4 regions of the Cryobacterium sp. N19 genome follow, and region 1 is predicted to be linked to each of the others. Evidence: riboswitches for the same ligand, from Rfam matches in the RefSeq annotation. Region 1 holds a riboswitch; each other region holds the start of a gene.
The links. A riboswitch is a leader RNA that binds a small molecule or an ion and turns the genes downstream of it on or off. The one in region 1 is predicted to bind thiamine pyrophosphate.
Positions count from the first base shown of each region.

Region 2: linked by a shared signal. The riboswitch ahead of CXY78_RS04130 (ECF transporter S component) and the one ahead of thiC (phosphomethylpyrimidine synthase ThiC) in region 1 are both predicted to bind thiamine pyrophosphate.
Region 3: linked by a shared signal. The riboswitch ahead of thiD (bifunctional hydroxymethylpyrimidine kinase/phosphomethylpyrimidine kinase) and the one ahead of thiC (phosphomethylpyrimidine synthase ThiC) in region 1 are both predicted to bind thiamine pyrophosphate.
Region 4: linked by a shared signal. The riboswitch ahead of CXY78_RS05330 (3-oxoacyl-ACP reductase) and the one ahead of thiC (phosphomethylpyrimidine synthase ThiC) in region 1 are both predicted to bind thiamine pyrophosphate.

Region 1 covers NZ_PJJR01000052.1:128,480-134,202, reverse strand. Annotated here, with positions in the region: gene CXY78_RS14220 (hypothetical protein) at 1-497, opposite strand, end outside; gene thiC (phosphomethylpyrimidine synthase ThiC) at 853-2,523, opposite strand; TPP riboswitch at 2,517-2,625, opposite strand; gene CXY78_RS14210 (LuxR C-terminal-related transcriptional regulator) at 2,705-3,532, opposite strand; gene hxlB (6-phospho-3-hexuloisomerase) at 3,646-4,233, shown strand; gene hxlA (3-hexulose-6-phosphate synthase) at 4,304-4,927, shown strand; gene CXY78_RS14195 (FAD-binding oxidoreductase) at 5,102-5,723, shown strand, end outside.
Region 2 covers NZ_PJJR01000045.1:33,526-39,248, reverse strand. Annotated here, with positions in the region: gene CXY78_RS04150 (ABC transporter permease) at 1-718, shown strand, start outside; gene dinB (DNA polymerase IV) at 752-1,966, shown strand; gene CXY78_RS04140 (hypothetical protein) at 1,992-2,318, shown strand; gene CXY78_RS04135 (hypothetical protein) at 2,396-2,662, opposite strand; TPP riboswitch at 2,706-2,815, shown strand; gene CXY78_RS04130 (ECF transporter S component) at 2,848-3,501, shown strand; gene CXY78_RS04125 (ABC transporter ATP-binding protein) at 3,506-5,029, shown strand; gene CXY78_RS04120 (energy-coupling factor transporter transmembrane protein EcfT) at 5,035-5,723, shown strand, end outside.
Region 3 covers NZ_PJJR01000049.1:15,832-21,554, forward strand. Annotated here, with positions in the region: gene CXY78_RS07955 (DUF4395 domain-containing protein) at 1-101, opposite strand, end outside; gene CXY78_RS07960 (DUF2834 domain-containing protein) at 315-671, shown strand; gene CXY78_RS07965 (hypothetical protein) at 747-1,220, shown strand; gene CXY78_RS07970 (transcriptional regulator) at 1,210-1,536, shown strand; gene CXY78_RS07975 (histidine kinase) at 1,565-2,053, shown strand; partial or broken gene CXY78_RS21620 (ATP-binding cassette domain-containing protein) at 2,132-2,794, shown strand; gene CXY78_RS07985 (ABC transporter permease) at 2,877-3,266, shown strand; TPP riboswitch at 3,342-3,441, shown strand; gene thiD (bifunctional hydroxymethylpyrimidine kinase/phosphomethylpyrimidine kinase) at 3,433-4,308, shown strand; gene thiE (thiamine phosphate synthase) at 4,332-4,976, opposite strand; gene thiO (glycine oxidase ThiO) at 5,020-5,723, shown strand, end outside.
Region 4 covers NZ_PJJR01000046.1:135,463-141,185, forward strand. Annotated here, with positions in the region: gene CXY78_RS05320 (extracellular solute-binding protein) at 1-974, opposite strand, end outside; gene CXY78_RS05325 (bile acid:sodium symporter family protein) at 1,648-2,676, shown strand; gene CXY78_RS05330 (3-oxoacyl-ACP reductase) at 2,864-3,628, opposite strand; TPP riboswitch at 3,685-3,785, opposite strand; gene CXY78_RS21550 (hypothetical protein) at 4,083-4,316, opposite strand; gene CXY78_RS05335 (SDR family oxidoreductase) at 4,313-4,747, opposite strand; partial or broken gene CXY78_RS05340 (NAD-binding protein) at 4,833-5,120, opposite strand; partial or broken gene CXY78_RS22065 (hypothetical protein) at 5,114-5,182, opposite strand; gene CXY78_RS05345 (hypothetical protein) at 5,581-5,723, opposite strand, start outside.

The DNA.
Region 1 (5,723 bases):
AAGACCAGGGTTGCCAGAACGGATGTCCCGGCCGCCGCCTCCCGCTGGCTCAGGTCGACCCAGAGCGCGGTGGCATGGGATCCGACACCGGACAGGGAGTAGTCGGCGGCGTCGAAAGACAGACCGGCGGCATCCGCTGCGGTCAGTTCGAGCAGGATGCGCACGCGGTGAGCGCCGGGCTGCACAGCGCTGTCGAGCCGGTCGGCTGAGCCAGGCGGTACCCAGCCGTCGGATTCGAGCGGGATGACCGCGCTGATGCGGGCGAGCCCGCCGGGGACGGCGGTCGTGTCGCCAAACGCGGTGCTCGGCTTCGTGCCGGTGAGAAGCAGAGCACAGGCCAGCGCTGCCATCACGAGCCAGACGACGGCCAGCGGGATCAGAATCTTCCGGCGGCGCGGGGACAGGGCGCGGCGGGGCTGCGTCTGCCGAGTGGTTTCGGGATGCTTCGCGCCGTCGTCGAGGCGAACCAGACGCAGCGTCGCGTTTGTGGGAGTCATGGCGGAATCTTGGTGCCGGCACCATGGGAAAACCCTGCTGGGGTGATTGGGTCACCGCTTAGCTACTGATGGTTTCCGGGCCGGGAACGGGTTGGACGTTGCAGTGGGGGTTAGTGGTGCGGCGGCGGGGCGGAGGCGAGAATGGCGAGAACCATGAGACGGAGTGTACCCAGGTGCGCGCCAGACCTGACCGGGCCCGGTCCCGGAAACTGGGCCCATATTCTAGGCCGGGCCCGGGACTCACGGATTGGTGTCCATCGTCAAACTGTGCGTGCCGGCCGATCGCGCTGGCCCGCACGCACAATTCGGCCAGCGCGCCGGCGCGTGCCGCTGGCCGCGCCATCTGCTTCCGCGATCAGTGCTCGTCGGCTCCGAGTACGCGCAACGGTAGGTAGACCGAGCTACCCATCCTGGTGAACTCAGCCGATTTCTCCGCCATCCCGGCCTCGATCGCCTCGAGGCTGGTGAGGCCGTTCTCTGCGGCATACACCCGAACATCTGCTGAAATGCGCATGGAACAGAACTTGGGACCGCACATGCTGCAGAAATGGGCGGCTTTGGCCGGGCCGGCGGGCAGCGTCTCGTCGTGAAAGCTTTGCGCGGTGTCGGGGTCGAGCGAGAGCGCGAACTGGTCGGTCCAACGAAACTCGAAGCGGGCCCGGCTGAGGGCGTCGTCGCGTTCCTGCGCGCGCGGATGCTGCTTGGCCAGGTCGGCGGAGTGTGCGGCGATCTTGTAGGTGATCACTGCGGTCTTCACGTCGTCGCGGTTGGGCAGGCCGAGGTGTTCCTTGGGGGTGACGTAACAGAGCATGGCGGTGCCGGCCTGGGCGATGATGGCCGCGCCGATCGCGCTCGTGATGTGGTCGTAGGCCGGGGCGATGTCGGTGGCGAGCGGGCCGAGCGTGTAGAAGGGGGCCTCCTCACAGAGTTCCTCTTCGAGGCGCACATTTTCGACGATCTTGTGCATCGGAACGTGGCCCGGACCCTCGATCATCACCTGCACGCCATAAGATTTCGCGACCTTGGTGAGTTCGCCCAGGGTGCGAAGCTCGGCGAACTGGGCCTCGTCGTTGGCGTCGGCGATTGATCCGGGGCGCAGGCCATCGCCGAGCGAGAAGGTCACGTCGTAGCGGCGCAGAATCTCGCACAGCTCCACGAAGTGGGTGTAGAGAAAGCTCTCCTGATGGTGGGCGAGGCACCAGGCGGCCATGATCGAGCCGCCGCGGGAGACGATTCCGGTCACCCGGTTGGCGGTGAGCGGCACGTAGCGCAGCAGCACTCCGGCGTGCACGGTCATATAGTCCACGCCCTGCTCGCACTGCTCGATAATGGTGTCGCGGTAGATCTCCCAGGTGAGCAGGGCCGGGTCGCCGTTGACCTTTTCGACGGCCTGGTAGAGCGGAACGGTGCCTACCGGAATGGGCGAGTTGCGCATGATCCACTCGCGGGTGAGGTGGATGTCCTTGCCGGTGGAGAGGTCCATCAGGGTGTCGGCGCCCCAGCGGGCGGCCCAGACCATTTTTTCGACCTCTTCGGCGATCGACGAGGTCACGGCGGAGTTGCCGATGTTCGCGTTGATCTTCACGGTGAAGGCCTTGCCGATGATCATCGGCTCGCTCTCGGGGTGCATGCGGTTGGCCGGAATGACAGCGCGGCCGCGGGCCACCTCGTCGCGCACGAGCTCGACAGAGACGCCCTCGCGGGCGGCGATGTAGGCCATCTCCGGGGTGACGATGCCGGCCCGGGCCCAGACCAGCTGGGTCGCAGCGCCGTCGATGGGCAGCGGATGTTCCCACCCGGCCCGGGTCTTCGGCAGCCCCTTCTCGAGGTCGATCGTGGCCGTGTCATCGGTGTATAGGCCGGACGTGTCGTACAGGTCGAAGTGTTCGCCGTTGCTGAGGTTCACCCGGCGAACCGGAATTTCGAGCCCTGGCCAGGCCGGCACCGGTTCGTAGCGTTTGCTGCTGCCCTGGATCGGGCCGGTGGTGACGGTTTCAGACATGGAGATTTCGTCAATTGTGCGCATGTTCTCGAACTTCCTACGCCGGCATTACCCGGACAGGTTCAACGGTCGACGGCCCTGGCCGTCCTCTCAGCTCGCTGGTGCGCGCTCCCGTGGGTTGTGTGTCTTCTGACTCCTTCACCCTAGCGTGAGTCCTGTCCATGCTCGCGGCGGCCGGCGTGCTGGCGGCGCGCCGGGCATCCGTTCAGCGGGCGAGGGAGGCGAGTTCGGCGCGGGTCGAGGCGCCGACCTTGCGCAGCAGGTTGGCCACGTGAAACTTCACGGTGTTCTCGCTGATGGTCAGCGCCTCGGCAATCGCCTTGTTGCGCGCGCCCGACGCCACAAGCTCGAGCACGCCGCGCTCGCGCGGGCTGAGGCCCCAGGCTGCCGCCGCCGAAACGGATGCCGTGGGCGCGTCGAGCGGCAGCGACACCGCCATCTCCGACCCCCAGCCGGCGGTCGCCTCGACACCCAGCGTTCCGCTGAGCGCCACGACGCGGGCGGCCAGCTGGCGAACGCTCGGAACCTCGGCGTCGAGGTCGCCCGGCCCGTCGTCGCGAATGCGAATCAGCAGGTTGCTGCCGTCGCAGTCCCACTGAACGCGCACCCGCGCGACCCCGGTCTGCTCGACCAGGGCGAGCACGGCGCCGCGCACGATGGCCCTGGCCTCGTGGGCGACTTCGCCGGGCAGTGCGCGGCCGTTGACCGGCGGCTCGATGAACTGCACGTCGAGGTCGCCGAAGCGCACCAGCGGGCGCAGGTCATTTTTGAGACGTTCGAAGGCGCGGGCAACAGGTTCTTCGGTGAGGCTCCGGTCGAGGTCGCTCACCGCGCGCAGGGCGACCATCGCCGCGGCGGCGAGTTCGGTGGCCTTCTGGCGGGCAGCGGTGTCACTCGTGCTGCTCGAGCGCAGCACGGCGAGCAGGGATTCCAGCGTGGTCGCGTGCGTGTCGGTGAGGTCGGCGATGAGCTTGGAGCGTTCGGCGGCCATGCTGCGCGCGGTCTGCACGGGTGAATCGGCGAGGAAGGTCATGCGAATAGCCTATCCGAACCGTCCGTGGAGCCTGCCCGGAGCAATTCGTTTGGGTAGTAAAACCATTCGTTTGGCGGGCCGCACGCCCGCTCGAAGGAGTGGAGTATTGACCTATGACCGAAACGACAACCACCCCCACCACAGCGGATGCCCTCGGTCTCATTTTCGCCGAGAATGGCCGCGTCGTGGACGCGCTGCGGGCGGCATCCGCTTCTGTGGTGCTGGATGACGCGGCGAGCCTGCTCGCTGTGGCACCGCGGGTGTTCGTGCTGGGAGCCGGCCGTTCCGGGCTGGCGTTGAAGATGACCGCGATGCGGCTCATGCACCTGGGCCTTGACGTGCACGTGGTCGGCGAGGTAACCAGCCCGGCGATTGCGCAGGGCGACCTGCTGCTGGTGGCGAGTGGATCCGGAACGACGGGCGCCATCGTGCGCGCCGCCGAGACGGCTCACGGTGTGGGTGCGAACATTCTCGCGCTGACGACGGCGCCGGAGTCGCCGCTCGGGCACCTCGCCGCGGTGACCGTGGTCATCCCCGCGGCCGCCAAGCAGGACCACGCCGGGCAGGTGTCGGCGCAGTACTCGGGCGGGCTGTTCGAACAGTCCGTGCTGCTGGTGGGCGACGCCCTATTCCACACGCTCTGGCAGCGAAGCGGTGCGACGGCCGCCGAGCTCTGGCCGCGTCACGCCAACCTCGAGTAACAAACCGGATAGGGCCCAGGCCCCGTCCCGAAAACCACAGACCGCTTACCCCAACAGAAAGTAGAACCCCATGAAGCTTCAGGTAGCAATGGACGTACTGACCACCGACGCCGCGCTGGCGCTCGCCGCGCAGGTCGCCCCGCACGTCGACATCATCGAGCTCGGCACCCCGCTGATCAAGGCTGAGGGCCTGCGCGCCGTCACCGCGATCAAGGCCGCGCACCCCGACAAGATCGTCTTCGCCGACCTCAAGACGATGGATGCCGGCGAGCTCGAAGCCGACATCGCCTTCGCCGCCGGCGCTGACCTCGTGACGGTGCTCGGCACGGCCGGAGACAGCACCATCATCGGAGCCGTCGCCGCCGCGACCAAGCACGGTAAGGGCATCGTCGTCGACCTGATCGGCGTTGCCGACAAGGTCACCCGCGCCCGCGAGGTCACCGCGCTCGGTGCCCAGTTCGTCGAAATGCACGCCGGACTCGACGAGCAGGCCGAGCCCGGATTCTCGCTCGCGAAGCTGCTCAACCAGGGCGAAACCGCCAAGGTTCCGTTCTCGCTGGCCGGTGGCGTGAGCCTGGCGACCATCGCCTCGGTGCAGCGCGCCGGCGCATCCGTTGCCGTTGCCGGCGGAGCCATCTACGGCGCCGATGACCCGGCTGCCGCCGCTGCCGCCCTGCGCGCCGCGATCATCTAGATTCGCGTCTTCTCGGTGCCGTTCCGCTTCGCGCGGGGCGGCACTTTCGCGTTAACGTCCCGGTCGCATCAAGCGGATGCCCGCGCCACGCGCCGCCGTGCGGTGGGCGCCGCTAGGCTGGTGGCGCCCAGACCAGGTGGCGGCACCGTCGCCGCGAGAGGACGCGCATCCCGCATGACCAGCACAATTTTCGACCGAGCCCGGCCCGCGGCATCCGTTGTCGCAGCCTCACTCGTCGGCACCCGGCAGGGCTCCTTCTGGCTCGACGACCTCGCGCCGCGTGCGAACTACCCTCGGCTCTCCGGCAACCTCAACTGCGACCTGGCGATCGTCGGCGGCGGCTACCTCGGCTTGTGGAGCGCGGTGCTGGCCAAGCAACAGAATCCGGCGGCGCGCGTGGTGCTGCTGGAGGCGCGCACGGTCGGCTGGGCGGCATCCGGTCGCAACGGCGGTTTCTGCGAGGCGAGCCTCACCCACGGCGAAGAGAACGGGCGCACGCGCTGGCCGCAGGAGATCGACCGGCTGACCGAGCTCGGTAATGAGAACCTCGACGAAATCGAGCGAGCCGTGGCCGCACTCGGCCTGGACTGCGATTTCGAGCGCACCGGCGCCATCGACCTCGCCATCGAGGACCACCAGATCGAGTGGCTGCGTGAGGAGACGACCGACGAGAACACCGTGTTTCTCGACCAGGCGGCCGTGCAGGCCGAGGTCGCGTCTCCGACCTACCTGGCCGGGGTCTGGCACAAGCGCAGCAATGCCCTCGTGCATCCGGGCAAGCTCGCCGCCGAGCTGG
Region 2 (5,723 bases), on a different contig from region 1:
GGTCTTCGTGAACTCCTTCAGCACCAGCCAGAACCTCACCTGGCCGCCGCCGGGCTTTACCTTGGAATGGTGGGCCAAGGCGTTTCAGAGCGACGGTGCCCTTGACGCGGTGCTGACCAGCCTGCAAGTGGCCCTGGCCTCGACGGCGGTGGCGCTCGTGCTCGGCACGCTCATCTCGCTCGGGCTGCAACGCTTCGAATTCTTCGGCCGGGATGCCATCAGCCTGCTGGTCATCCTGCCGATCGCGCTGCCCGGCATCGTCACCGGCATCGCCCTGAACAATGCCTTCCGCACCGGACTCGGCGTGCAACTGTCGATTCTGACGCTCATCATCGCCCACGCCACGTTTTGTATCGTGACCGTGTTCAACAACGTGATCGCCCGGCTGCGGCGCCTCGGCACGAGCCTCGAAGATGCCTCGTCGGATCTCGGCGCCGGAATCTGGACCACGTTTCGCCTGGTGACCTTTCCCCAGTTGCGGTCAGCCCTGTTCGCCGGCGGCCTGCTCGCCTTCGCCCTGAGCTTTGACGAGATCATCGTGACGACGTTCACCGCCGGATCGAGTGTGAAGACCCTGCCGTTGTGGATTCTGGACAACCTGTTCCGGCCCCACCAGGCGCCGGTCGTCAATGTCATCGCCGTGGTGCTCGTGCTGGTTTCGATCATTCCCATCTACTTCGCGCAGCGCATTGCCGGCGCCGAAAAGGTTGTGCGCTAGCCGTTCGTGACCGGAACGGGTTAGGGTTTTTCGGTGGGCAGACAGGACGGCAGTGGGCGGCAGATTTCGGCGGACGACGTCGATGACCGTTCAGCGACGGTGCTGCACGTTGACCTCGATGCGTTCTTCGTGTCGGTCGAGCTGCTGTCGCACCCCGAATACGTACGCCTGCCGGTGATCGTGGGCCACCGCGGGGGTCGGTCGGTCGTCACGGCGGCCAACTATATTGCGCGGCGCTACGGCGTGAACTCAGCGATGCCGATGGCACTCGCCCTGCGGCAGTGCCCGAACGCGATCGTGCTCGAGCCGCACATGGGCCTCTACCGGGACTATTCCACCCGGGTGATGAGCATTTTCGACGACGTCACCCCGCTCGTGGAACGGCTCGGCATCGACGAAGCCTTCCTCGACGTGGCCGGCGCAACCAATCTGTTCGGCTCCCCGGCCGTGATCGGCGAACTCATCCGCGCGCGGGTGCTCGCCGAGACCGGGCTGGTCTGCTCGGTGGGCGCGGCGTCGACCAAGTTTGTCGCCAAGCTTGCCTCCGGCCTGTCCAAACCCAACGGGCTGCTCGTCGTTCCGGCCGACGAAACGATCGAGTTCCTGCATCCGCTGCCCGTGACGGCCCTGTGGGGCGTAGGGGCGGCCACCGAGCAGACCCTGACCCGCCTCGGCCTGAAACTCATCGGCGACATCGCGCACGCGCCGCTGGACGTGCTGAAAAGGACGCTCGGGGAGGCATCCGGTCACAAGCTGTTCGAGCTGTCCTGGGGGCGTGACCCGCGTTCGGTGACGCTCGAGCGGGAGGAGAAGAGCGTCGGCCACGAGGTCACGTTTGAGCACGACGTGACCGACATTGACCGACTGCGCAGCGAGTTGCTGCGGCAGTGTGACCTCGTTGCGGCACGGCTGCGGAGGGGCGATCTGGTTGCCAGGCGCGTGTCACTCAAGCTGCGCTACACCGATTTCAGCACGGTCACCCGTTCGCGCACCCTCGCCGAGCCCAGCAATGTCGGGCGGCGCATCTACGAGGAGGCCGTGGCCGCGTTCGACCTACTGGCCGCGGCGGGCATCCGCGTGCGCCTGATCGGGGTGCGGGCCGAGCAGCTGGGTACGGCGTCGGGATCGGTGGGGCTGTGGGATCCCGACGAGGATTGGCGGGGCGCCGAGCTGGCGGTCGACTCCGTGACCGAGCGATTCGGGGCGGGAATCGTGCGTCCGGCCTCGTTCTTCAAACCTCGCCCATAAGGCACGAGTCGACTACCCTGTTGGAATGACCAGCCTCCCGGAAAAACTCGCAGAAACGTTCCGTTCCGCCGGTGTGAAATCGGCGTACGGTGACCCCGTGCAAATCGACGGCGTCACCCTCGTACCCGTTGCGCTCACCTATTACGGCTTCGGCGGCGGCGACGCCGGTGAGGGCGGTGCCGGATCCGGCGGAGGCGGGGGCGGAGTGTCGCTGCCGATCGGCGCCTACGTGAAGTCGGGTGGTACCGCCCGGTTCGAGCCGAATGTCATCGCGCTGCTCGCCGTCGGCGCGCCGTTCCTGCTCGTGGCCGGCCGCGCCCTGGCCCGGGTGATCCGTGCCCTGAAGAAGTAGCCGCCCCTGCTGATGCTGCCCGTGGACGGGGCCCGGGCCCCGTCCACGGGCCCAGTTTATAGACTGGGCCCGTGGTCCTAAGGTGGGCCCGGGCGAGTGCCGCGCGGCTTGCGCGCAGAGCGGATGCGGCGCGGCCAGCGCGGCCGACGCGCGAACCGACCCGCGAACCCGCCCTGCGTGAACCGACGGCGCAGCCAGCGTGGCAGCCGACGCCGCAGCCAAGCCGGAAAGTGCCACGGGCCGCTCACCGGTAGGCCCGCAGCGATACGACGGCGGCGCAGAATGAAGCGGCGCATCAATACGAGGTATAGCCCTGCCAGAACGAGCAGAATGCCGATGCTCATCTCGTGATCCCCATGCCACAAGTCTAAGCGGGGCACTAGAATTGAACACGATCACGGGAGTCCGGTACACCGGGCTGAGAGGAAGCTGACCAAGCTTCGACCGTCGAACCTGATCTGGATCATGCCAGCGCAGGGAGGCTTCTCGATCCCGTGCCCTGTATTCACCTACGGAAAGGGCACGAACAGTGCACGCTACAACGACATCATTCAATCAGTCCAGCCGCGACGCATCGACGGCGAAAAAGCCGCGCAACTTTCGCTGGCGCGTCGTCGACATCGTCGTCGCGAGCGTCATTGGCGTGGCGAGCGGCGTCATCTTCTGGGCCTGGGGCCTCGCCTGGTCGCCGCTCAGCGCGATCCTCACGTTCACGCCCGGCCTCGAAGGCCTGTTGGCCGGCGGCTGGTTGTTTGCCGGAGTGCTCGGCGGCCTCATCATTCGCAAGCCCGGTGCGGCCCTCTACACCGAGGTCATCGCGGCCGTCGTGTCGATGCTGATCGGCACCCAGTGGGGCTTCTCCACGCTCATCTGGGGCATCGTCGAGGGCCTCGGCGCGGAGATCGTGCTGGCCCTGTTCTTGTACGCCAACTGGCGTCTCGGCGTCGCCCTCCTCGCCGGCGCCGGCGCCGGCGTGGCCGTTGGGCTGCTCGACACGACCGTCAGCTATGCGGCACTGGATATCGGTTTCAAGGCCGTCTACTTCGTATCCGCCGTCGTATCGGGCACTGTGCTCGCCGGGCTGCTGTCCTGGCTCGCCGTGCGCGGCCTGGCCCGCACCGGCGCGCTCAACCGATTCGCCGCCGGCCGGGAAGGTTCGCGCGCACCCGCCGCGATCAGTTAAGCGGATGCCAGCCCCTTCGTCGCACGCGTCCGCTCGCGGCCCGCAGATTCGGCCCGTGCAGATCGAAGCCCGAGGCTGGGGCTGGCGCCATGCCGGACGCCACAACCAAGCGGTGTCGAGGCTCGACCTGCGGATCGAGCCCGGCGAACGGGTCTTGCTGCTCGGGGCCAGCGGCGCCGGCAAGAGCACCCTGGTGCACGCGTTGGCCGGAGTGCTCGGCGACGCCGAGGACGGCGACGAGACGGGCAGTCTGCTCATTGACGGCAGGCGCGCGGCCGCGGCGCGGGGTCGGGTCGGACTCGTGCTGCAGGACCCGGACTCCCAGGTGGTACTCGCCCGGGTCGGCGACGACGTGGCGTTCGGCTGCGAGAACCTGGCTGTTCCGCGGGCAGAGATCTGGCCGCGCGTGCGGCGTGCCCTTGCCGAGGTCGGTCTGAACCTGCCGCTCGACCATCCCACGTCGAGCCTGAGTGGCGGCCAGAAACAGCGCCTGGCCCTGGCCGGTGTGCTGGCCATGCAGCCCGGACTACTGCTGCTCGACGAACCGACCGCGAACCTCGACCCGGTCGGGGTCATCGAGGTGCGTGACGCCGTCGTGCGCTCTCTCGACCATTCCGGGGCCACCCTCGTCGTCATCGAACACCGCGTTGAGGTCTGGCAGGACGTCGTCGACCGCGTCATCGTGCTCGACCCGACCGGCGGTGCGCTGGCCGACGGGCCGACGCGCGAGATTCTCGCCATCCAGGGCGAGCGGCTGGCTCAGGCCGGCGTCTGGGTGCCAGCCCTGCCACCCCGGTTTCCGGTGCGGCACCCGATCAGCAATCCTCAGAGCCTGTTGCGGGCCGAGGGACTCGCGGTCGGGCGTGTTCCGTTTGGCCGACGCGCGGCATCCGTTGTCGCTGACGGAATCACCCTCTCCGTCGACGCCGGCAGGGCCACCGTCGTGACAGGGCCGAACGGCGCCGGCAAGTCCACCCTCGCCCTGACCCTGGCCGGTCTGTTGAAACCGGCCGGCGGAACGCTGCGCGCGAGCGACAGCCTGGCGGCTGGCATCCCGGCTGAGCCGCACCGGTGGCGCTCCCGGCAGCTGCTCACCCGCATCGGTGCCGTCTTCCAAGACCCCGAGCACCAGTTTCTGGCCGCCACGGTGCGCGGCGACCTGACTATCGGCCCGCACGCCCTCGGACTGAGCCCGGCTGAGCAGACCAGCCGCGTCGACGAGCTCATGCACCGGCTGCGGCTCGACTACCTCACCGACGCCAACCCGTTCACCCTGTCCGGCGGCGAAAAGAGACGGATGTCCGTCGCCACCGTTCTCGCCACCCGCCCTCGCCTGCTCGTGCTCGATGAGCCGACGTTCGGGCAGGATTCCCGCACCTGGCAGGAACTCGTGGGCCTGCTCGCCGAGCTGCTCGACGAAGGCACCGCAATCGTTGCGGTCACCCACGACGCCCAGTTCGTCAGCGCTCTCGCAGATGAGGAGTATCGACTCGGCACGCCGATCACTCTGGGGGTGGCCAAGCCGTGAGCCTGATGACCCCCAGCATCCGCCCCAGCGTGGTTGCCCGCCTCAACCCGGTGGCCAAGCTCGCCGTTGCCCTCATCGTGAGCTGTGCGCTGCTGCTGTCGATCGACTGGGTGTCGGCGGGCGTGGCCCTGCTGCTCGAGGCCGTGCTACTCGCCTGGTGCGGCCTGAGCGCCCGCCATTTCTGGCTGCGCACGGCGCCGGTCTGGATCGCAGCGCCCATGGCATCGATCACGACGATTCTTTACGGTGAAGACTCCGGCGCGCTGCTCTGGCAGTTCGGCTTCATCTCGGTGACCGAGGGCTCCGCCCAGCTGGGTCTGGCCATCGGGCTGAGAGTGCTCGCGATCGGCCTGCCCGGCATCGTTCTGCTTGCCACGACCGACCCGACCGATCTCGCCGACGGCCTGGCCCAGGTACTGCGCCTGCCAGCTCGGTTCGTACTCGGCGGACTGGCCGGGCTGCGACTCGTGGGCATGTTCATCGACGACTGGCATTCGCTCGGACTTGCCCGGCGAGCCCGCGGGGTCGGCGATGGCGGCGGTCTGCGCGGCGCCGCCCGCCGGTTCTTCGGCCCGGCCTTCTCCCTGCTCGTCATCTCGGTGCGACGCGGCAGTAAGCTCGCCACGGCCATGGAAGCCCGCGGCTTCGGCAGCGACGAGCCCCGTACGTGGGCGAGGCCATCGCGCGTTCGGGC
Region 3 (5,723 bases), on a different contig from region 1:
GTCCTGTGATGATCGAAGCTCGACGACTGCACAAACTCGCGGACCGAATTCTGCGCGAGTGAATCGTTCGTCGATCGGGCAATGATTGTCAGCGCACGCAAGAGCGATGCCGCTCACAGGACTGACTCTTCGCGCGCTCAGCGCTGCGGCGCCCCTGGCGCGAAATCGCCGGTTCGCCGGCTCCAGGCTCGGGAATTGTTCGTGCCCCCGGAGTTAATGGACGCGTACATCGACACGAGCGTGCGAGTCTCTAGAGCGACACTGCTGGCTGCTGTCGGAGACAATATGCGATGACCGGCGAGCATAATGTCGGCATGACCAAACACTGGACCCCGCTCGCTTTCGTCTACCTGGCGCTGAGCCTCGCCGGGCTCGCCGGAACCTGGAGCTACAACGTGATCGCGATAATTCAGCTGCGCGACTTCGTCGGCGACTGGGTGAACAGTGGGCCGGCGGTGTCGTCACTCACGGTCGACCTGCTCATCGCCGCGGTGGCTGGCAGCATCCTGATCATCGTTGAGGCGCGACGCCTCGGCATGAAGCGGGGCTGGCTCTACGTCGTTCTCTCGGGTCTAACGGCCTTCGCCTTCACCTTTCCGCTGTTCCTCGCGATGCGCGAGCGCACCCTGGCGGCGGCGCGTACGCCAGCGGCGCGACCGCCCTTGACCTGACCGCTCAAGCCCTGGCCGGTACAGCGCGCAGCCCGATTCTTGCTTAACGACACGGCAAGTGATTGACTTACCGACATGGAATCTGAAAGTGCAACCACGGCGGTGGCGGCGTCGGCGCGCGCCGCGCTCGCCGGCATCGCGACGGACCGGCGGCGGCTCGGACGATGGCTCAAATCGCAGACCTGGTGGACCGCTCCGGCGCAGGCCCTTGCCATCGCAGCCCTGATCGCGTCGCCGGCTGCGGGTGTCGCCTTCGGAATGATGATGGTGTCGGCCGGTGCTTGCCTCACACTTTTCGGCATTGATCATCTCGTGCGTAAGCAGATGCGCCTGGTGAAGATTCCCGGCCCGGCCGGCCCACTGAGCCTGATGATTCTCATTGTGCTGAGCGTCGTCATGCTCGGAGCATTCGTGCTCTCGATCGTGTTCGAGGTCACTGACCAGCGCGCCTGGATTGTCCTGACCACTGCGGTCGTCTTCGTCGTAGCCCTCGTCAGCTCAGCACTCTATGACCTCGCGAACGCCCGGGAACTGCTCCGTGGCTGCTGACCCCCGATTCGACGACGCAATCCACGCGCCAACCCGTCTGCGGTTGTGCGCGCTTCTTCGGGCGACCGGCGCCGCGGAATTCACCACCATCGCCGCCACATTGGAACTGACCGAGGCGACGCTCTCGAAGACCATCCGCAACCTGATCGAGCTCGACTACGTAGTGACCGTGAAACAAGCCTCGCCAGCACGAGCGGATGCCCGCCGCACCACCAGCGTGGCCCTCACCCGGCGCGGCAGCGCGGCCATCGACGGCCATCTGGCGGCGCTCCGCGAGCTGTCGGCCGAAGCCCCGACTAGCATGACATTATTATGACTAACCGCCGTGGTATCACCATGGTGATATGGAACTCGGACAGTACGTCAACGACCTGCAGCACCAGCTAGCGGATGCCGCCGACAACGGCAGCGCAGACACGCGCGCTGCGACCGAGCGACTTGCTGCCGGGCTCGATGCGGCAACGCGGCTCGTGCTGCTCGACGTGCTGTCGGCGGCGGCCGCCGAGATCACCCGTGACCTCGCCCCCGGACCGGTCGACCTGCGGCTGCGCGGGCGCGAGATCGAATTCGTGGTGACCCAGTCGAGTATCGAGGTAGACGGCGACGAGCGACCCGCGGCATCCGTCGATCTTGACGACACGAGCACCTCGCGCACGACGCTGCGCCTGCCCGACGCCCTCAAAGCGCGGGTGGACGACGCGGCCGCCGCCGACGGACTGTCGGTCAACACTTGGCTGGTGCGTGCGGTCGCCGCCGCCGTGCAACCCCGGCAACGCCGCTCCGCGCAGCGCACGCTGCGCGCCGGCGACAATTTCGCGAGCTGGGCGCGCTAAGGCGCCCACCCGCAGCAACAGCCGGCCCCGCGAACCCGCAGGGCCACACCGACACGCCTCCAGAAAGGCAGCTTCAGCATGCCCACCTACGACACACCGACCCCGATCGACCTGGCCATCAACCTGCCCGTCGGCGCTATCGAGATCTTCGCGAGCGACCACGGTCAGATCCGGGTCGGAACGGTCTCCGGCCACGCCGTACTCAAGGCGTCCCACGGCAGCGTGCAGATCGACGAGGTCGGCGGTGACCTCGACGCGAAACTGTCCTACGGCGATCTGGAAATCACGCGAGCGCAGGCATCCGTTTCGGCCAAAACCGCGTACGGAAGCATCCAGCTCCGCGAGGTTTCACGCGGTTCCGTGCAGGTCGAGAGCGGATTCGGCCAGGTCACCATCGGCGTCAAGCCGGGCGTGCCGGCCTGGCTCGACCTGTCGTCCAAAGACGGTCACGTGCGCAATGAGCTCGACGACGTCGACCTCGCAGTGAGCGCGGGCACCGTGACCGCCCTGCTCGGCCCGAACGGCGCCGGCAAGACGACGGCCGTGCACATCCTCAGCACGCTGCTGCGGCCAGACGGTGGCATGGCGTTCGTGAACGGATGCGACGTTGTGCGCGACCAGGACGGCGTGCGCGCCGTGATTGGCCGCACCGGCCAGTTTTCGGCGGTCGACAAGCTCCTGAACGGCGAGGAAAACCTCTTGTTGATGGCGCGCCTTCGCCACCTCGGAGCGAAGCAGTCGAAGACCCGAGTGGCCGAACTGCTCGAGCAATTCGACCTCGTCGACGCCGCCCGCAAGCCGCACCCTCGTTCTGGTCGTCGGCGTGGCCATCGGCTTTCGCCCCACCGCGACACCGCTCGAGTGGATGGCCGTCGCCGGCGTGATCGCGCTCGTCGCCTACGCGATCAGCTGGCTGGGCGTGGCCATGGGCATCCAGGCGAAGAGCGTCGAGACGGCGAGCAATATGCCCCTCGTTCTCACCGTGCTGCCGCTCTTCGGCAGCGGCTTCGTGCCGACCGACTCGATGCCGGTGTGGCTGCAGTGGTTCGCGCAGTACCAGCCCTTCACTCCGTTCATCGAGACAATTCGCGGGCTGCTGCTCGGCACCCCACTCGGCTGGAACCCCGTGTTCGCCATCGGGTGGTGCGTCGTGATCGTGGCCGCCAGTTACGGCTGGTCACGGGCGCTCTACGAGCGCAAATCGGTGCACTAGATCCGTGTTATCAGGGCAGGCGGTTGCGGCCGCCCGCCCCCTTGTGTACTGACGGCCGGCGCGCGTATAGGCTGGAGTCTTGACACGGGGTGCCGCACATACTGTGCGTGCTGAGATCAATACCCGTTGAACCTGTCTAGTTAGTACTAGCGAAGGAATGTCACGGATGATCGATCGTACCCGGCTTGCCCTGCGGCAGATTCCCCGAGTCCTCAGTATCGCGGGTACCGATCCGACCGGCGGTGCCGGCATCCAGGCCGACCTCAAGAGCATCGCGGCCAACGGCGGCTACGGAATGGCTGTGGTGAGTGCGCTGGTGGCGCAGAATACGCGCGGCGTGCGTTCGGTTCACATCCCGCCGATCGATTTTCTGCGCGAGCAATTGAACGCCGTGAGTGACGATGTAACCATCGACGCCGTGAAGATCGGCATGCTTGCGCAGCTCGATGTGATCACCGAGGTGCGCGACTGGCTCTTCCGGTGCCGTCCGCCGCTGGTCGTACTCGACCCGGTGATGGTGGCAACGAGCGGCGACCGCCTGCTCGACCCGGCAGCCGAGCAGGCGCTGCGCGACCTGATTTGCCACGTTGACCTGGTCACGCCCAACGTTCCCGAGCTGGCCGTTCTGCTCGCTGAGCCGCCGGCCGCCAACTGGGCGGAGGCCCTCGCGCAGGGCAAACGATTGTCGGACAGCACGGGTGCTACCGTACTGGTCAAGGGCGGCCATCTCAACGAAACGAGCTGCCCAGATGCCCTAGTCAACACCCACGGGCTGCTTGCCCAGTGCGTGGTCGAGGTCGCCCTGCCGCGCATCCGCACCACAAACACCCACGGCACCGGATGCTCACTCTCCTCGGCGATGGCCACGGTGCAGGCCAGAACCGGTAACTGGGCGAAGTCCCTGGCCGAAGTGAAAGACTGGCTCCACGACGCCCTGGCCCACGCCGACGAGCTCGAGGTCGGGCAGGGAAACGGGCCGATCCACCACTTTCATCGACTTTTCGACCGTGCGAATTCTGCCCTGATTGCGGGCATGAGATGAACGGGGCGACGACGTGGGCGCGACTAGCCGAGCGGCGGGAGGCTGGCGAGAAGCCGCTCGGCGGCATCCGTCGGGTCATCGGCGTCGGTGATCGCGCGCACCACGACCACCCGGGTGGCGCCGGCTTCGACCACCTGGTCGATGGTACCGAGGTCGATCCCGCCGATCGCAAACCACGGGCGAAGGCTGCCAGCGGATGCGCTCTGCTCGGCCGCATAGCGCAGCAGACCGGTTCCGACCGCTGCCCGACCGGGTTTGGTGGGCGTGGCCCAGACCGGGCCGACGCAAAAATAATCCAGACTGTCAGCGACGAGAGCGGCATCCACTTGTCCGGTGGTATGGGTCGACAAGCCGATGCGGGCCGCGTCGCCGAGCAGCGTACGGGCGGCGGGCAGCGGCAGGTCCGTCTGGCCGACATGAAAAACCGGCGCTCCAGCGAGAACGGCGATATCCGCGCGGTCGTTGACCGCCCAGAGCCGGGCGTGTCGGTCGGCGACCGAACGCAGAATCTCAAGATAGTCGAGCTCCTCGGCGGCATCGATGGTCTTGTCCCGCAGTTGGATGATGTCGACCCCGCCGGCGAACGCGGCCGTCACGAAGTCGGCGAAATCGCCGCGCTCCGTACGGGCATCGGTGCAGAGATACAGCCGGGCGGTGATCGGGTCCATGCGACCAACCCTAAAGGGCTTCAGCCCGGCCTCGGTGCAGACCATGAGTGAGCGGCGCGCACAGCGTACGGTCGACGTAGCCGTCATCGGCGGCGGCGTGATCGGGCTCGGCATCGCCTGGGCTGTAGCGCAGTCCGGCCGCACGGTGGCCGTCATTGACCCGGATCCGGCCGGTGGTGCCACTTTTGCTGCGGCCGGAATGCTCGCCGCGGTCAGCGAACTGCACTACCAGGAGGAGGCGTTGCTCGAGCTCATGCTTGCCTCCTCGAACCTGTATCCCGGCTTCATCGACTCGCTCGCGCCCGACAGCTACCTGACCGGTTACCAGCGTACGAGAACCCTGAATGTGGGCGCAGACGCGGCCGACCGGCAGGCGCTCGCCGACCTGCGCGGCGTGCAGGTAGTCAACGGACTGGGCGTCGAGGCCATCACCGTTCGCGCAGCGCGGGTGCTCGAACCGTTGCTCAGCCCCCAGATTTCTGGCGCCTTTGTGGTGGAGCAAGACCATCAGGTCGACCCGCGCCGGCTCACCGAGTGCATCCAATTGGAGCTCGCGCGCCACGGCCAGGACGCCGTCATACGCGTGCAGGCCAGCGGGTTGCTGCACGAGAATTCAGCGGATGCCTCCTCCCGCGTCACCGGCGTCACCCTTTTCGACGGCTCAACGGTCACAGCCACTGAGGTGGTCGTGGCCAACGGGCTCGGAGCCGCAGCACTGGGCGGGCTGCCCGAACACCTCAACCTGCC
Region 4 (5,723 bases), on a different contig from region 1:
ATGTGCTCCCGGGTCAGTGCCCAGTCAATGTCTTGCTTGGGCAGTGATTCGATCAGCTCGACGACCGCGGGGAGCGCCTGAGCGCGGGCCTCGGTGTTCACGGGGTAAGCGGCGAATTTGGCCGCAAACTGGCCCTGCACGTCGGAGCTACCGAACCAGTCAATGAACTCTTCGGCCTGCTCCTGGCGCGGAGTGCCGTTAATTACGGCGATCTGCTCTGTGACGTACGGAACACCGTCTTCGGGGCTGATGACTCCGGTGACCGTGCCGTACTCGGTATCACGACTCGTGATACCGCTGCTCGGAATCACGCCGAAATCGACCTCACCGCGGATCAACCGGGCATACAGGTCGGTGCCCTCGACGGCAGGGGAACCGTGCCCGAAGTATGCCTGCACCTGGTCCCAGCCATCGTCGGATATACCCAGGTCGCCGTCCTCGTCCGCGTAGGGAGCGAGAAGGCCCGCGAGCACCAGCTGTGGTGTCGCCTGGCCGAGGGCAGTGTTCACTTCGTAGTTGCCGGTGTACTGGTCGCCGTCCCAGAGGTCGGCGATCTCGGTGGGGGCATCGGCTGCGCTGACCGTGTTGGTGTCGTAGGCCATAACGATGGCCTGTTCAACCAACGGCCAGAATACGCCGTCCTCCGCGTCGCCGGCGGTGCTGTCGACTTCGCCGGACCAGGCCGGTGTGTACGCGGAGACAGCCTCCTCGGCCTTGAGCGTTTCGAAGAACATGTTGTTCAACCCGAAGACCACGTCACCCACGGGATTATTCTTCTCGGCCACGATCCGGTTGGCGAGGTCGGCGCCGCCGAGGCCTACGATCTCGATGTCCAGGCCGGCAGCGGCGGCCTGCTCCGTGATCCATTCGCCACGCCCATCAGAGTTGGAGTTCGTGTACACGATGAGCGTTCCAGTGGCGTCGCCGGAAGCGGCAGTATCGGTCGCGGCACTGCACGAGGTCAAGACCACGATGCTCAACAGGGCGAGCGCGAAGGAGCTCGCGGTGATGGTGCGCTTATTCAATTGGTTGTCCTTTTCTGAGCCCGGTACAACCAAAAAAGTCGCCCCCGAGCCAAACCTGTGATTTCGACATTGACATCACCACGCTACGGCGGGGACTTACTCGACCCGATCGTTATGACACAAATTTGGCCTATTGTTCACTCGATGTGCACACACCGCAGCACGGTATGCAGCTATCGCCGTGCACCGCGCCGCAAGGCGGGCTGAACGCGCCGCCCAAGCAGCCCTGAATGGCTTTCCCGCTCGCGATGACTCCCGGCACCGTCCCTACGTGCGTGCCACGACCGACGACGTCTGGATCAACCTCGACCCGGTTGTCTCGATCGAGGAAACGCCTTCGCTGACGCTGTGCGAGAGGGAATCGCGCCGGAAGAGAACTATCCCTGTGTGGAGCTCACCACCTCGAACGGGAGCACACACCTAATCTCGCTCGGCGTGTACCCGAACCAGGCCGGCGGCTCTGCAAGGGGTTCAGATGCCAGCTTTGAGAAGTGAGGTTGCGCAGGCGGCATGTTTGTCGTATTGAAACCGGTCAGAATCGTGGGCAAACTGTTCGCGCTTCCTGTTCACAATCGCACCTGCCGGCCATGAGGTTTCTGCCCATTGTGGGTATGGTTTCATCATGGACCGCATCAGAACTGTCAGCGCATTCGTCGGGCGTTGGTTCGCCGTTATTGTTTTGGCTGCGGGAGCGTTGGCGCTTGCTGTCCCCGACGCATTTTCCGGCCTGACCGTGGCGATCCCATGGCTACTTGCCGTGATCATGCTGGGAATGGGTATGACGCTGCGCCCGGTTGACTTCGCGATTATTGCCAGGCGGCCGTGGGCGCTTCTGCTGGGCGTTGCGGCCCAGTTCTTTGTGATGCCGTTGCTCGGCTTCGGGATTGCCGTCGCGCTGGGGCTTTCGCCCATGCTGACGGCTGGCATGATTTTGGTCGGTTCTGTGCCCGGAGGTACAGCGTCCAACGTGATGGTCTACCTCTCTAAGGGCGATACCGCGTTGTCTGTGGCGATGACGTCCGTTTCGACTTTGCTGGCCCCCGTGCTGACGCCGCTGCTCGTGCTGGTACTCGTGGGAGAGTCCCTGCCCGTCAATGCTGGCGCTTTGTTCGTGTCGATTGTGCAGATCGTGCTGGTTCCGGTAGTGCTCGGGCTCGTGCTGCGCATGATCGTGCCGCGCCTGGTAGAGCGTTTTCTCGATGTTTTGCCGCTGCTGTCGGTAGCCGGCATCACCGTCGTGGTTGCGGCCGTCATCGCCGCCAGTGCCTCCACGCTGTTGTCGATTGGCGTGCTCGTGGTCGTCGCCGTGATCCTGCACAACTCCCTCGGACTGACGCTTGGGTACTACATTGGGCGTCTGTTCGGGCTTCCGGTCGCCAGTCGCCGAGCTCTCAGCTTCGAGGTGGGCATGCAGAACTCCGGCCTGGCTGCCGCCCTAGCCGTGGCGCATTTCAACCCGGTAGCCGCGCTGCCAGCGGCAATTTTCTCGGTCTGGCATAACGTATCGGGTTCGGTGCTCGCCAGCTACTGGGCGCGCAAGGATCTACCGTCCGATGAGATTTCCGAATCCTTGCCGGTTACCGCCCGCGCGTCAGGATCCACGGTCAACCTCGCAGACTTCCGGCCGTCGCCGCCCCGGTCTCAGCATTAGCAAGTCGGTCACTCCCCCGCGGCTTTAGTACCTGCCGGACGAGGACCTACGCCGCGAACGGGGCCGGGCAGCTCCCAATTGCTCGATGGGCGACTGCGGCCGCCGCCAGGCGGCGCCGTGGTGGCCGCAACCCATAAGGAACGCATTGAAGTGGAGCTGGTGTGGGGCTGACCTGGCCGGCGCTGCCCTAGTTCATTACCAGGCCGCCGTCGACGACCAGGTTCTGCCCGGTGACCGACCGCGCCCAGGGGGAGGCAAAAAAGAGTACCGCATCCGCAAATTCGGCCGGGGTTGTCACTCTGCGTAGCGGGGTGGAGGCGGCGATGAAGTCGAACACGTCCTCGGGGGTAGCCGCGCTGGCATCCGTGGTGCGCAGCAGCCCGCCGGAGACCATGTTTACGGCGATGTTGTGCGGGCCGAGGTCTGAGGCGAGGGTGCGGGTCAGGGAGAGCAGGGCGGCCTTGGCGGCCGTGTAGTCGTGGTAGGGCACCACCGGGTTCTGAAACAGGTTGGTACCGATGTTGATGATGCGGCCAAACCCGACCTCGCGCATGCCTGCCAGCGCCTGCTGGGTTGTGTTCAGGGCACCGCGGACGCTGCCCGAGAATTGCGCCTGGAATTCGTCCCAGCTGATGTCGGCAGCGCCGGAGCGGGCGTCGCCGTTGAAGCTGAAATCGACCAACGCGTTATTGACCACCGTTGTCACGCTGGAGCCGAAATGTGCCTGCGCCTGCGTGAGCATTGCCGCGACCTGGGCCGGGTCGGTGACGTCGGCCTGTACGGCAAGAGCGTGTTCAGGCCCATAGCCGGAAGCCAAGGTTTCCGCCGCTGCGGCGCTGTTGCGATAGTTGATGACCACCCGGGCGCCCAGAGCCGCGAAAGCGTGCACGATGCTTTTACCCAGGCCGCGTGCGCCGCCAGTGACCAGGACAATCTGTTCTGCTATTTGCATGATTTTCTTCACCTTGGGTAAGGCGAAAGGACGAGATCCGGCACCAAAGCAGTGCACGTAATTCTCCGTGACATCCCTTCGCTAGTTCGAACTAGATCAGGTTCAACGGGTGTCATCTCAGCCGACCGTCATGCAGTCGGCACCCCGTGTCGCTGACAACGAGTATACGCAACCGCCTGGTACCGGAAAATTCGCGTCCTGAACTCATAACCAACCGGGCTGGTCGACTGTGTCGTCGCGGAGCTCAGCATCAACTCCGCGTTTGACGGTCTGGCCCGGCAGCGTACCCTGTACGCCACCGACGTCTTGTGCGGTGACCCCGATCGTGGTGGCAGGATCGCCTGGAACGGCACCGGTGAGGTCGCCTGCAATCTGATTCTGCGACCGCCCGAACCGATCGACGTATCGGCTACCTGTGCCGGCTCTGGCGGGTCCTGACAGTGAACGACGCTTTCTAGTCAGCGCTGATCTGGTGGCGGAAGCGATCGCGACGGCTGTGGAGGTTCCAGAGGTGCTCAGCGAGCGCTGACGGGTCCTTCTCGGGATCGCCGGCGATGATGCGGCCGCCGATGATGAGCTGGGAGACCTGGATCCCTTCTTCTCCGAGGGCCTCGTTGAGCAGCTGTGCGTAGGCGGCCTGTCCAGCGAATGCGATTGACGTGCCGGTGACATTGCGGCCCGGGGTCACGGCGGATCCGCCGTTGACGAAGAGGATGGTGCCGCGGTTAGCGCCGAGGAAACGCATGCCGGGGAGGACCTGGTGCACGGCGGCGACGGGTCCGTAGATGAGAACTCGATCGGGCCCACGAGGTCGGCAGGAGTGGTCTCCAGAACCGGGCGCATGAAGTCCTTCTGCGGCAACGGGCTGTATTGCAGTACCTCGATCGGGCCGAGCGTCTCTGCGACCTGTTCGAGAGTGCGGGTGATGGAGGCCGGATCGCGCACGTCGGCGACGAAGCCGTGAGCTGAGATGCCCTCGGCCAGCAGTTCGGCGGCGAGGGCATCTACGCGTCCCTGGTGGCGGGCGATGAGCGCGACGGTGAAGCCTTCGACCCCGAATCGCCGCGCGACGGCGGCCCCGAGTCCTGAGCCAGCTCCGATGATTGCGATAGTAGTCATAGCTGGTACAAGGGCCATGCTGTCCGAGAATTTCCGATACCCGCGATGTGAGCTCCCGTGAGTGACGAGCCGTGGATTGGTAAGTCGCTCCGCTGCGTCCGGGCTTGGCCTGGCTGGTGGGTACCGGGCCGGGAACGGGGCAGTTGGTGGTCAGCACCCAGCATTGACCGGATGCCGTGGACGCGACATCGAAGAGCGCCTGGTGGGTGAGGCCCAGTTTTTCACCGAGCACGAATGCTTCGCTGACGGCGATCATTGAGATTCCGAGGATCATGTTGTTGCAGATCTTTGCGGCTTGTCCGGCGCTCGGGTCGCCGCAGTGCACGATGCGCGCCCCCATCGTGGCAAGAATTGGTTCGGCGATCGCGAAGTCCGCCGCCGACGCCAGGCCGCGCGTCGAAGCAGTCCTCTCGCCGCTTGCAGCTCGGTCTCCATGTCGGCGAGGGTGAACAGCAGGGACTGTTGTTCGACGAGGAGCTAACCTTCATCGGGCACATAAAGACAGGATCGACAATCAGGTCCATGTAGTGCCAGAACTCGCGATGGTCGGCGTAAAACGATGTCGGGTGGGTAGACCGCGCTTACTGGTGCAGAGGAAGCCTGAACCCGAAAAATTATGTGCTAGGTGATTCTCGCTGTGGCGGCCGACGCTCGCGACAACAAGTTATGGCCATCGTTGCGGTTCAGGATCAAGCAAACGCCCATCATGTACCCACCTGAATCGACCCGGAGCGATTTCTCGTTCAACCGGATGCTGTGTGAGCCTCTCCCCACCGTCTGACGCCGATGGGACGATTCCACGCAGCGTTCCCGACCGCTCTCGCGGGCCCGGATCAGCCCGGGAACGCTGCGTCGTAGACCGCGCGAAGCTCGGCACTGTCGGCCCCGGTCACGCCGCATCCCGTGATCGTTCCATCGATTGCGCCGACGAGGTAGCTCTGGCCGACCTCGAAGGGCACGCCTGAGAAGTCGGAGG